One region of the Butyrivibrio sp. XB500-5 genome, then DNA from elsewhere that is predicted to be linked to it. Evidence: predicted binding sites of a transcription regulator. Region 1 holds the regulator's gene; each other region holds the start of a gene.
The links. The regulator HrcA, encoded in region 1, represses chaperone genes, less so after heat shock. The targets are predictions, from matches to a motif close to TGTTAGCACTCNNNNNNNNNGAGTGCTAACA.
Positions count from the first base shown of each region.

Region 2: a site for HrcA is predicted at 1,347-1,377, ahead of D6856_RS14600 (co-chaperone GroES). Genes of this name have one in related genera too.
Region 3: a site for HrcA is predicted at 1,913-1,943, ahead of D6856_RS10355 (Hsp20/alpha crystallin family protein). Genes of this name have one in related genera too.

Region 1 covers NZ_RAIS01000004.1:275,902-279,187, forward strand. The annotation lists gene dnaK (molecular chaperone DnaK) at 1-472, opposite strand, end outside; gene grpE (nucleotide exchange factor GrpE) at 514-1,182, opposite strand; gene hrcA (heat-inducible transcriptional repressor HrcA) at 1,221-2,255, opposite strand; gene D6856_RS09335 (aldo/keto reductase) at 2,443-3,286, opposite strand, start outside.
Region 2 covers NZ_RAIS01000010.1:35,810-39,095, forward strand. The annotation lists gene D6856_RS14590 (DUF4832 domain-containing protein) at 1-403, opposite strand, end outside; gene D6856_RS14595 (hypothetical protein) at 588-1,016, opposite strand; gene D6856_RS14600 (co-chaperone GroES) at 1,422-1,706, shown strand; gene groL (chaperonin GroEL) at 1,770-3,286, shown strand, end outside.
Region 3 covers NZ_RAIS01000005.1:168,365-171,650, forward strand. The annotation lists gene D6856_RS10340 (thymidine kinase) at 1-221, opposite strand, end outside; gene D6856_RS10345 (mechanosensitive ion channel family protein) at 234-1,016, opposite strand; gene D6856_RS10350 (hypothetical protein) at 1,003-1,203, opposite strand; gene D6856_RS10355 (Hsp20/alpha crystallin family protein) at 1,385-1,849, opposite strand; gene D6856_RS10360 (carbohydrate-binding domain-containing protein) at 2,142-3,286, shown strand, end outside.

The DNA of each region.
Region 1 (3,286 bases):
CAAGTCCGTAAGCAAGAGCTGCTGCTGTAGGCTCGTTGATGATTCTCTTTACATCAAGTCCTGCGATCTTACCTGCGTCCTTTGTTGCCTGACGCTGAGCGTCATTGAAATATGCGGGAACTGTGATAACCGCTTCTGTAACTGATTCGCCGAGATACTGTTCTGCATCAGCCTTGAGCTTCTGAAGGATCATGGCTGAAATCTGCTGAGGTGAATACTTCTTGCCGTCGATTGTACGTCCGTTGTCAGTACCCATATCTCTCTTGATAGAAGCGATGGTGTTGTCTGCGTTTGTTACTGCCTGACGCTTAGCGGGCTCACCTACGATTCTCTCGCCGTTCTTTGTAAATGCTACGATTGAAGGTGTTGTTCTTGCGCCCTCTGCGTTTGCAATAACAGTAGGCTTTCCACCTTCCATAACTGCAACGCAGCTATTGGTTGTACCTAAGTCGATACCTATGATCTTACTCATTTTAAATTTCCTCCGTATACTATCTTAATTTTCTGTATTTTTTATTGTGAAACACCAACCATGCTGTGTCTGAGCACGGTATCGTGGAACATATATCCCTTTTGAAGTTCCTGTGCAACAACTCCGGATTCATACTCCTCGCTGTCCACCTGCATAACCGCATTGTGAAGGTTTGGATCGAATTCTTTACCCACAGCTTCAATTGGGGTTACTCCAAGATCTTCCATCTGCTTCATAAGCTGCTTGTAGATCTTGTTCATACCATCCGCAAAGGCTCCGTCTTTTTCCTCTTCGGGAACCGCCAAAAGTCCTCGCTCGAAATTATCTATTACAGGAAGAAGCTTTTCAAGGACACTTCCCTGGCCCTGCTCAAACATCTGAGCCTTTTCCTTATCTGTTCTCTTCCTGAAGTTATCAAACTCAGCGACCTGTCTGATAAGTCTGTCGTTAAGTTCGTCAACTTTTTCTTTAAGAGGGTCCTTCTTTTCTTTTTTATTAAAAAGACCTTTCTTCTTTTCGTCAGCATTTTCTTCGCCTTCAGCTTCTGTTTCTGCCTCGGCTGCCTCTGCTTCCGTTGTCTTGGCTACAGTTTCTTCTTTTTCCTGAGCCTCTTTCTCAAGTTCATCCATGATGTTCTCGAGAACTTCTTTTTCTTTCTCGCTCACAGGCTTCTTTGCCTTTGACTGAGCCTGCTTATCTGTACTACTCAACTCATTGCCTCCTGAACTTATTTCTTTTTATCAAAGTACTACTTGCCCTTCTTGTAGAGATCGTCTAGGGCATGTCTCATATTCTTAAGTGTTGAGATAACCTTGTCGTAGTCCATTCTCTTGGGACCGATTATTCCGACCGTTCCTCTCATTCCGTCCCCAAGCTCGTAGGTTGCGGTTACAACGCTGCAATCCTTCATCGCCTGTACGGGAGTCTCACTTCCGATGTAAACCTGGATTCCGGTCTCATCGGTCTCTGCGGAAAGCGTTCCCTCTACGATACTGCCAAGATCCTTGGTATCCTCAAATGTGCTGATGAGTTCGCCCGCCTTGGTGCTGTCCGTAAGTTCGGGATATTTGAAAAAGTTCATCGTTCCGCTTGTGTATATCTGAAGATCTTCATCTGCAGTGATTGATTCAGCCGCAGCATCGATCACGTTTCCGATGATCCCACTGTGAATACCCGCTTCCTGCTTGACTGCGGATATAAGTCCGAGGTTGATATCCTCAACCGCAAGTCCGTCAAGTCTGGTATTCAAAAGTATGTTGAGCTTGAGCATAGTCGCATCGTCAAGAACCTCCTCTACAGGGATGATCTTGTTCTTGATGACATTACCTTCAATGACAATTGTCGCAAGAAGATGCTCATCATCTACTTTGGAAATCTGTATGAACTTGAGCTTGTTCTTCTTGATCTGAGGCGCTGAGATCATCGTGGCATAGTTGGTATCGATAGCCAGCGTCTTAGCCACTTGCTTAAGGAGATTCTCAAGCTTCTCTTCTTTATCAAGAAGCATCTCCTTCATGTTCTCAACTTCCTTCTCCTTATCTCTGAGCATCTCGTCTACATAAACTCTGTAGCCCTGATCCGAGGGAATACGTCCTGCCGATGTATGCGGCTGGATAATAAGCCCCATTTCCTCAAGGTCCGCCATCTCATTTCTGATAGTAGCGGAGCTCAGATTAAGATCGGTATATTTGGAAATTGTACGGCTTCCGACGGGATCGCCTGTCTCCAAATAGTTCTGAACTATAGCTCTTAATATTTTTCTTTTTCTCTCATCAAGTTCCAAAATGTCCACCTTCCTATGTATTCACCGGTAAAATTCATGGGATGGTTTTTAAGGTGTTAGCACTCACCATGATTGAGTGCTAACATTAAAATATCACTACCATAGGATGATGTCAACTATCTGAAATAATGAAAAATCTGTAAACTCGACTTGCGGCTCATCGCATTTCGAATCTACAGATTTTTTATTATTTATTAAAGAACTCTTTTGCCTTAAAAAAGAAGTAATACAATCCTCCGGTAAACCCGCTTATCTCAACCGGTGAAATTCCCTTTTCCTCATTGAGTTCCCTGAGCTTCTCCATATCTTCCCGATCCAGTTCAAAGTCGAATATATCAAGATTTTGCTTCATTCTTTCTATATGTGTGGATTTAGGTATAAGGATAATATCCGATTGGAGCATGTAGCGCAGACAAACCTGCGAAGAACTCTTCATGTGCTTTTTACCTATCTCGGTAAGTACCGGATTTTCAAAGATGTTTCTTTTCCCTTCCGCAAACGGTGCCCAGGACATATGCTTGACTCCAAGCTCTTCCATGCATTCATGAAGCTTTTTTCTCTGATAAAAAACATGAGTCTCGACCTGGTTGACCATGGGCTTGATCTCTGCAAACTCATAAATCTCACGAAGTTCTTTTTCATTAAAAGAAGAAACTCCGATAGCTCGTACTTTTCCTTCCCGATACGCTTCCTCCATTGCGCGGTAGATCCCGAAGTAATCACCGGCGGGTTTATGGATAAGGAGTAAGTCTATGTACGGCGTCTGTAATTTTAAAAGTGATTCTTCTATAGAAGTTTTGGCTCTTATATATCCCGAATTGGTTATCCAGACTTTGTCGACTATAAAAAATTCTTCTCTGGGCACCGCACTCTTTTTTATCGCCTCTCCGACTTCCTCTTCATTTTTATAAAACTGTGCTGTATCTATCAGACGGTTTCCCGCACCTATCGCATCTTGCACGCATCTGACACACTCTTGTGGTTCGATCTTGTAAACGCCATATCCAAGCATAGGCATTTTTACGCCGTTA
Region 2 (3,286 bases), on a different contig from region 1:
GAATAATAGATGTGCCGCTGTTTCTGGCATTTTGAAGTGTTTCTCTTAATGAATCAAGGAAATCGGGATGTTCGGTGAGAGATTTGTAACCACCGCATCCGGTTGAACTCTGATAATCGTTTTGAGTGAAATCATTACCGTTAGAAAAATACCGAAGATCGTACATGATGCTGTACATTCCTCCGGAGGGGTAGAGGACCTGAGTAGCTCCGTCGTTAACCGTGACCCATGTGTAAGGACATTCACCTCTTTCGACGTTGTTAAGCTCCATACCTGACTCCTCAAGGCTGATCGTTGAACCGAGATTCTCGGCATACACGGGCGCTGCACATAATACCATCGTTGACATGGTCAGAATGGTAGACGTAAGCAGACGCAGTACATTCGTCTTCTTTAACTTCATATTCACTTCCTTTCCTTTTTGCGTGTTGTACATTGTTACTAAAGCATGGTTGCATCCGTGTTCCCCATATGTAAAAAATGCACCATATGTCTACAGATTATAACGGAAACCTTTAGTAATTGCAAACAAAAAACCGACAGGGCACATACCCTGCCGGTTCCACGTCGGTTATTGAATTCTTGTATCAAACTGTGGCGTCAAACGATACCGAAGTATCCGCAGCCGTTGTTTTGGTTGCATCCTTATCATACTGCTTAAGCTGATTGTCGAGCCAGTCGGATTTAAGCTTCTCATACTTATCCGCTGTATTAACGGTGCTGTCAGTCTTCTTGGTAGTGGTAGCAGCTGCCTCTTTTGTCATCTCGGAAACAGTCTTAACCGTTTTGGTCTTGGAAGACTGTGATTCCTCTTTGGCAGGAGCCTCTACTGAAGCTGTAGAACCGGTTTTGCGGTAAGCGTCGAGAGCATTCTGATTGCCAACTTTTTTAACATACGATTTCATGAGTGTACCGTATGATCCGTTCTTTATGCTCGAATAATCAGAAAGGAGATTGCTCATATCATTAACATAATTATATGAACCTGATAAGCTACTGAATATGTTAGCACTCATAGGCATTACCTCCTTGCCAATCGCTTGCGTATAGCAAATCTCAAAACCTCCGTGTTTTGACTGATCTTTAAGTATCTGTATTATGCGCCGTAAAACGATTAATTGCAATTGCTTTATAATAAAATAATTCTAAAATAAATCTTACTGCGACAGATTAATCTATAAACTCCGAAAAGGCTTTTTTATATTGGTTTTATCAATGTTTCAGAAGAAATAGAAGAAAATGAGAGTATAAAAGAGTTATCGAGAGTATACAAAAGAAATAATGAGCAAATCCAATATATCCATATTTGCACATACACCTATAAGTAACTAATATATGTTCTTAGGGGTTAGCACTCGAGATAAAAGAGTGCTAACAATAAAAAAAGAAAAAAGAACCTATTATATAAAGGAGGCACCATAATGAAGTTACAACCACTTGCAGACAGAGTTGTGCTCAAGGCACTTGAAGCAGAGGAAACAACCAAGTCCGGAATCGTTCTTCCCGGAGCAGAGAAGGAGAAGCCCCAGCAGGCAGAAGTTATCGCTGTTGGACCCGGCGGAGTTGTAGACGGCAAGGAAGTTAAGATGCAGGTTAAGAAGGGTGACAACGTCATCTATTCTAAATACGCCGGAACAGAGGTTAAGCTCGACGACGTAACATACATCATCGTTAAGCAGAATGATATATTAGCTATCATCAAGTAATTGATATGGCAGAGCGAAGCGGAGCAATCCGTTCATAATTAATAATCTTGGAGGAAATTTATAATGGCTAAGACAATCAAGTACGGCGCAGACGCCCGCACAGCTATGGTAGAAGGCGTTAATAAGCTTGCAGATACAGTAAGAGTAACAATCGGACCTAAGGGAAGAAACGTAGTTCTCGACAAGTCCTATGGTGCACCCACAATCACCAACGACGGTGTAACTATTGCAAAAGAGATCGAGCTTGAGGATGCTTATGAGAACATGGGCGCTCAGCTTGTAAAAGAAGTTGCTACAAAGACAAACGACGTAGCAGGTGACGGAACAACAACAGCTACAGTTCTTGCACAGGCAATGATCAACGAAGGTGTTAAGAACCTCGCAGCAGGCGCTAACCCTATCGTACTCAGAAAAGGTATGAAGAAGGCTACAGATTGTGCAGTTGCAGCAATCGGCAAGATGGCTACAAAGGTTAAAGGCAAAGATCAGATCATGAGAGTTGCCGCTGTTTCTTCAGGAGACGACGAAGTAGGACAGATGATTGCTGACGCTATGGAGAAGGTTTCAAACGACGGCGTTATCACAATCGAAGAGTCCAAGACAATGCAGACTGAGCTTGACCTCGTAGAAGGAATGCAGTTCGACAGAGGATACATCTCAGCTTACATGGCAACAGATATGGATAAGATGGAAGCTAACCTCGAAGATCCTTTTGTTCTTATTACAGATAAGAAGATCTCAAACATCCAGGACATCCTTCCTCTTCTTGAGCAGATCGTTAAGACAGGATCTAAGCTCCTTATCATCGCTGAGGACGTTGACGGAGAGGCACTTACAACTCTTATCGTTAACAAGCTCCGCGGAACATTCAACGTAGTAGCAGTTAAGGCTCCCGGCTACGGCGACAGAAGAAAGGCTATGCTTGAGGATATCGCAATCCTTACAGGCGGTAAGGTTATTTCTTCAGACCTCGGCCTTGAGCTTAAGGATACAACAATGGATGACCTTGGAAGAGCTAAGAGCATCAAGGTTGAAAAAGAGAAGACAACAATCGTTGACGGTCTCGGAGTTAAGAAAGAGATCCAGGCAAGAATTGCACAGATCAAAAAGCAGATCGAAGATACAACATCTGATTTCGATAAAGAGAAGCTTCAGGAGCGTCTTGCTAAGCTCGCAGGCGGCGTAGCCGTTATCAGAGTCGGCGCAGCTACAGAGACAGAGATGAAAGAAGCTAAGTACAGAATGGAAGATGCTCTTAACGCAACAAGAGCAGCAGTAGAAGAAGGAATCATCTTCGGTGGTGGTTCAGCTTACATCCACGCTTCCAAGGAAGTTGAGAAGCTTGCTTCTGAGCTTGAGGGAGATGAGAAGACAGGTGCTAACGTAGTTCTCAAGGCACTCGAGGCTCCTCTTTTCCACATCGCCAACAACGCAGGTCTCGACGGATCAGTTATCGTTAACAAGGTAAAAGAGAGCAAGGTGGGCGTAGGCTTCAACGCATACTCAGAGAAGTATGTAGACATGGTTAAGGACGGAATCATCGATCCCGCCAAGGTTACAAGAAGTGCAATCCAGAACGC
Region 3 (3,286 bases), on a different contig from region 1:
AACCACTCGTTTTTTACTTCATCAATGAAATCCTCAACAAATGTTGCCTCTGCGCTGAGTCCCATTCTGGATTTAACGACTTTTTCGCCGTCCCTGTCATCGGTCTTGGGTTTTAAAAGAATACACTTTTGCCCCTTCTCGATGTAGTTGTAGCGCACCATCAGCGCATTTGCCGTCTTGGAGCTTCCCATTGCTCCGTACCTGAAATATAACTTTCCCATACCTTCTCCACTTTAATTTTCTTCCGAATTGATGACCACAAGCTTGTTGTAAGGAATCTCGATTCCTTCCTGTGCAAATCGCTTCATTATCTCAACAAGGCAGTCAGAGCATGCCTTCGGATTTTCCCTGAAATCCCTTGTCTCAACAAGCACACGAAGCGTCACACCGCTGTCGTCGCAGCTCTTGCAAAGAACGGTAGGCCTTAATCCGTGATGTGACGGATGTGATTCCACAACGTCCGCCATTATGTCCATCGCCTTTTGCATATCCGTGCCGTAAGCAACCGAAACCACAATAGGAAAAGAAAAAGATTGCTCCTGCGTGTAGTTGATAATAGTCGCCGAGCCCACTGTTGAGTTGGGTATATAGATTATCTCGTTCTGATAAGTCTTGATAACGGTGTGTCTAAGCGTGATGTTCTCGACAAAGCCGGGATCAATGTTATCAATCTTTATTCTGTCGCCGATATCAAAAGGCCTTGATTTCGCCGCTGAGATCGCTATTCCCGCAAACACATTGGATAATGTCGACTGCGCAGCAAGACCGAAGATAGCCGCGATAAGTGCTGATGATCCTGCGAATGTCTTCCACGCATTTTTAAATAAAGGAATATTTCCGGCGATCGTAAAAAAGGCCAATCCCCAGATGGCAGCGATCAATATGCCTCGCAAAAAGACAAGGTGTATCTTGCCGCGAAGCCTTTCCTTGCTGATATATTTGTTGATCAAAAGACTTATGAAATATGCCAGAATAAGCGGGAATGCATATTTAAGAAAGTATTCAAGTATCTCCATCGTCCATTTCCTCAAATGCGATCATAGAATCAATAATGTCTTCAAAATCTTCGCGAAGTTCCTCGAGAGTGTCACCCTCATATGTATATATACGCCCGTCGATCACGACTTCACCGGTGTAGTAATCACAGTTTTTGTCGTAGTTTACGGTCCCTTTGTAGCCTTCGTATTCGAATTCTTTTTCCATGGTGCTCCGTTTCCGCATGATATTTGCTCATTTTATATACATGTACATTATATACATATATTTTTTGTACATGTATTTGTAATCCTTATAAGCATTTTATATCATTGAAGCATTAAAAAAAAGGGTCGGTTGCTGCCGACCCTTTTCACTCTTATTCAATTCTTAAATTCAATCCGGCGCGTCAGTCCTTAACTTCGATCTTCACAGCTTCTTCCTTCTCGGGAATCGCTTCCTTCTTGGGGATGCTGACCGTAAGAACACCGTTCTTGTACTGAGCTATGATATCCTCAGGCTTAAGTCCGGGTGTACGGAAGGATCTCTGGTAAGATGAGCTTCTTCTCTCGCGGCGGATGTACTTGCCGTTCTCATCCTTCTCGTCCTTGTTCTCATTGTGAGAAGCACTGATGGTAAGGACTTCGTTCTTGAGATCGATGTTGATATCTTCTTTGTTGAATCCGGGCAGCTCAGCCTCGAGCTGATATCCGTTTTCTTTCTCGATGACGTCAGTCTTCATAAGACCTGATGCCGGCTCGAAGTTTCTCTCGATAAGTCCCGTATCGCACAGGTCACCGAAGAATCTGTTGTTAAAGAAATCATCCATCTCATCAAATAAGTTATTGTTACTCCATAACATAGGCATCAACATAAGTCATCACTCCTTTTTATATAAATTTTTTGTTGTAGTGTTTGGTTGCAACCGATTATGTTGTGTTAGCACTCTCATGTCTCGGCTGCTAATTTTCTTTTCAAGTATGTTATAGAACAAATAGAACAAAAAATCAAGTGTTTAATTATAAAAAAAATATTAATTTGAATCCGAAAAAATATTTGCCGTTCATCCTTATCGTTAGATATTTTACTGTCTTTTTGTGAACCATACTGTTATAATTATGGTTAAGAACTAATACCCCCACCTCACATGTAAAGGTAATAAACCGATGAACTCAAGATCCATCTTTAAAAAATCGATTGTAGTCATCCTCATATCGGCGTTTTTTATCGCAGGATTCATTGCCTGCTTTCGCTTTTTCACCTCGAATTCAAAGAGCGGAAGATCTTTCGACGCCAAGTCAGTCCCGCATTCACAGATTCCCTATGAAATAACTTCAACCATCACTCTTAACGGCAAGAAAGTTAATTGTGATAAAAAATATGTTTCGCAGGTCAGCAATGTAGCTATGATCACAGAAGGCGGTAATTACTGCATCGAGGGCTATCTTGATGATGGACAGATCAGAGTTTTCACAGCTGATGAAGAAGTAACTCTGATCCTAAACGGAGTCGATCTTCGCTGTTTGAACATGGCTCCGATCTACGTTGAATCCGCAAGTAACGTAACGGTCTATGTTCCCGATACGACCACCAACAGTATTACTTGTGCTGAGATCGGCACATATGAAAGCGCCTTGGAAGCGGCCACATACACTAACAACTCCACAAACGAAGCATCGGCCGAAACTTCCGAAAACAAGGATACTCCCGTTACCAAGAAGGGCGTTATCGTTTCGGAATGCAATCTTTCTTTCAAAGGCGGCGGTACACTTGATGTATTCGGATATATGAGAAACGGCATTCATGCGAGGGATTCCTTATATCTTGAGGATACGACCATCAATCTTACAACGACCAACAACGGTATCAAAGCAACCAACGACATTATCGTCACATCGGGTCATTACGATCTGGCATCTGTCGGAGACGGACTTCAGGCTGACGGTAATCTTACGATAAACGGCGGCACCTTCAATATCACCACGGGTCAAGGCTCCGCCTCTATAGAAAAAAAATCTGAAACTCCACCCACATTTGACGGAGCAGGGATGAGTCCTGATGCCGCCTTCGGTAATTCGGGAATGCCTCCTATGCCTCCCGAAAATGCAAACTTCGGCGATTCGGGAATGCCACCCGCACCACCTGCAGATGCGAACTTCGGTGATTCCGGAATGCGCCCCGAGCCTCCTGCAGATGCGACCATCGATGAATCCGATGGCTCCATGTCTTCCGATGATTCAGAAGATTCTGCGGATTCCTCCGGATCCGGTTCTTCAGAAGAATCCAAGAAAAAAACGAAGAAGTCCGAAAA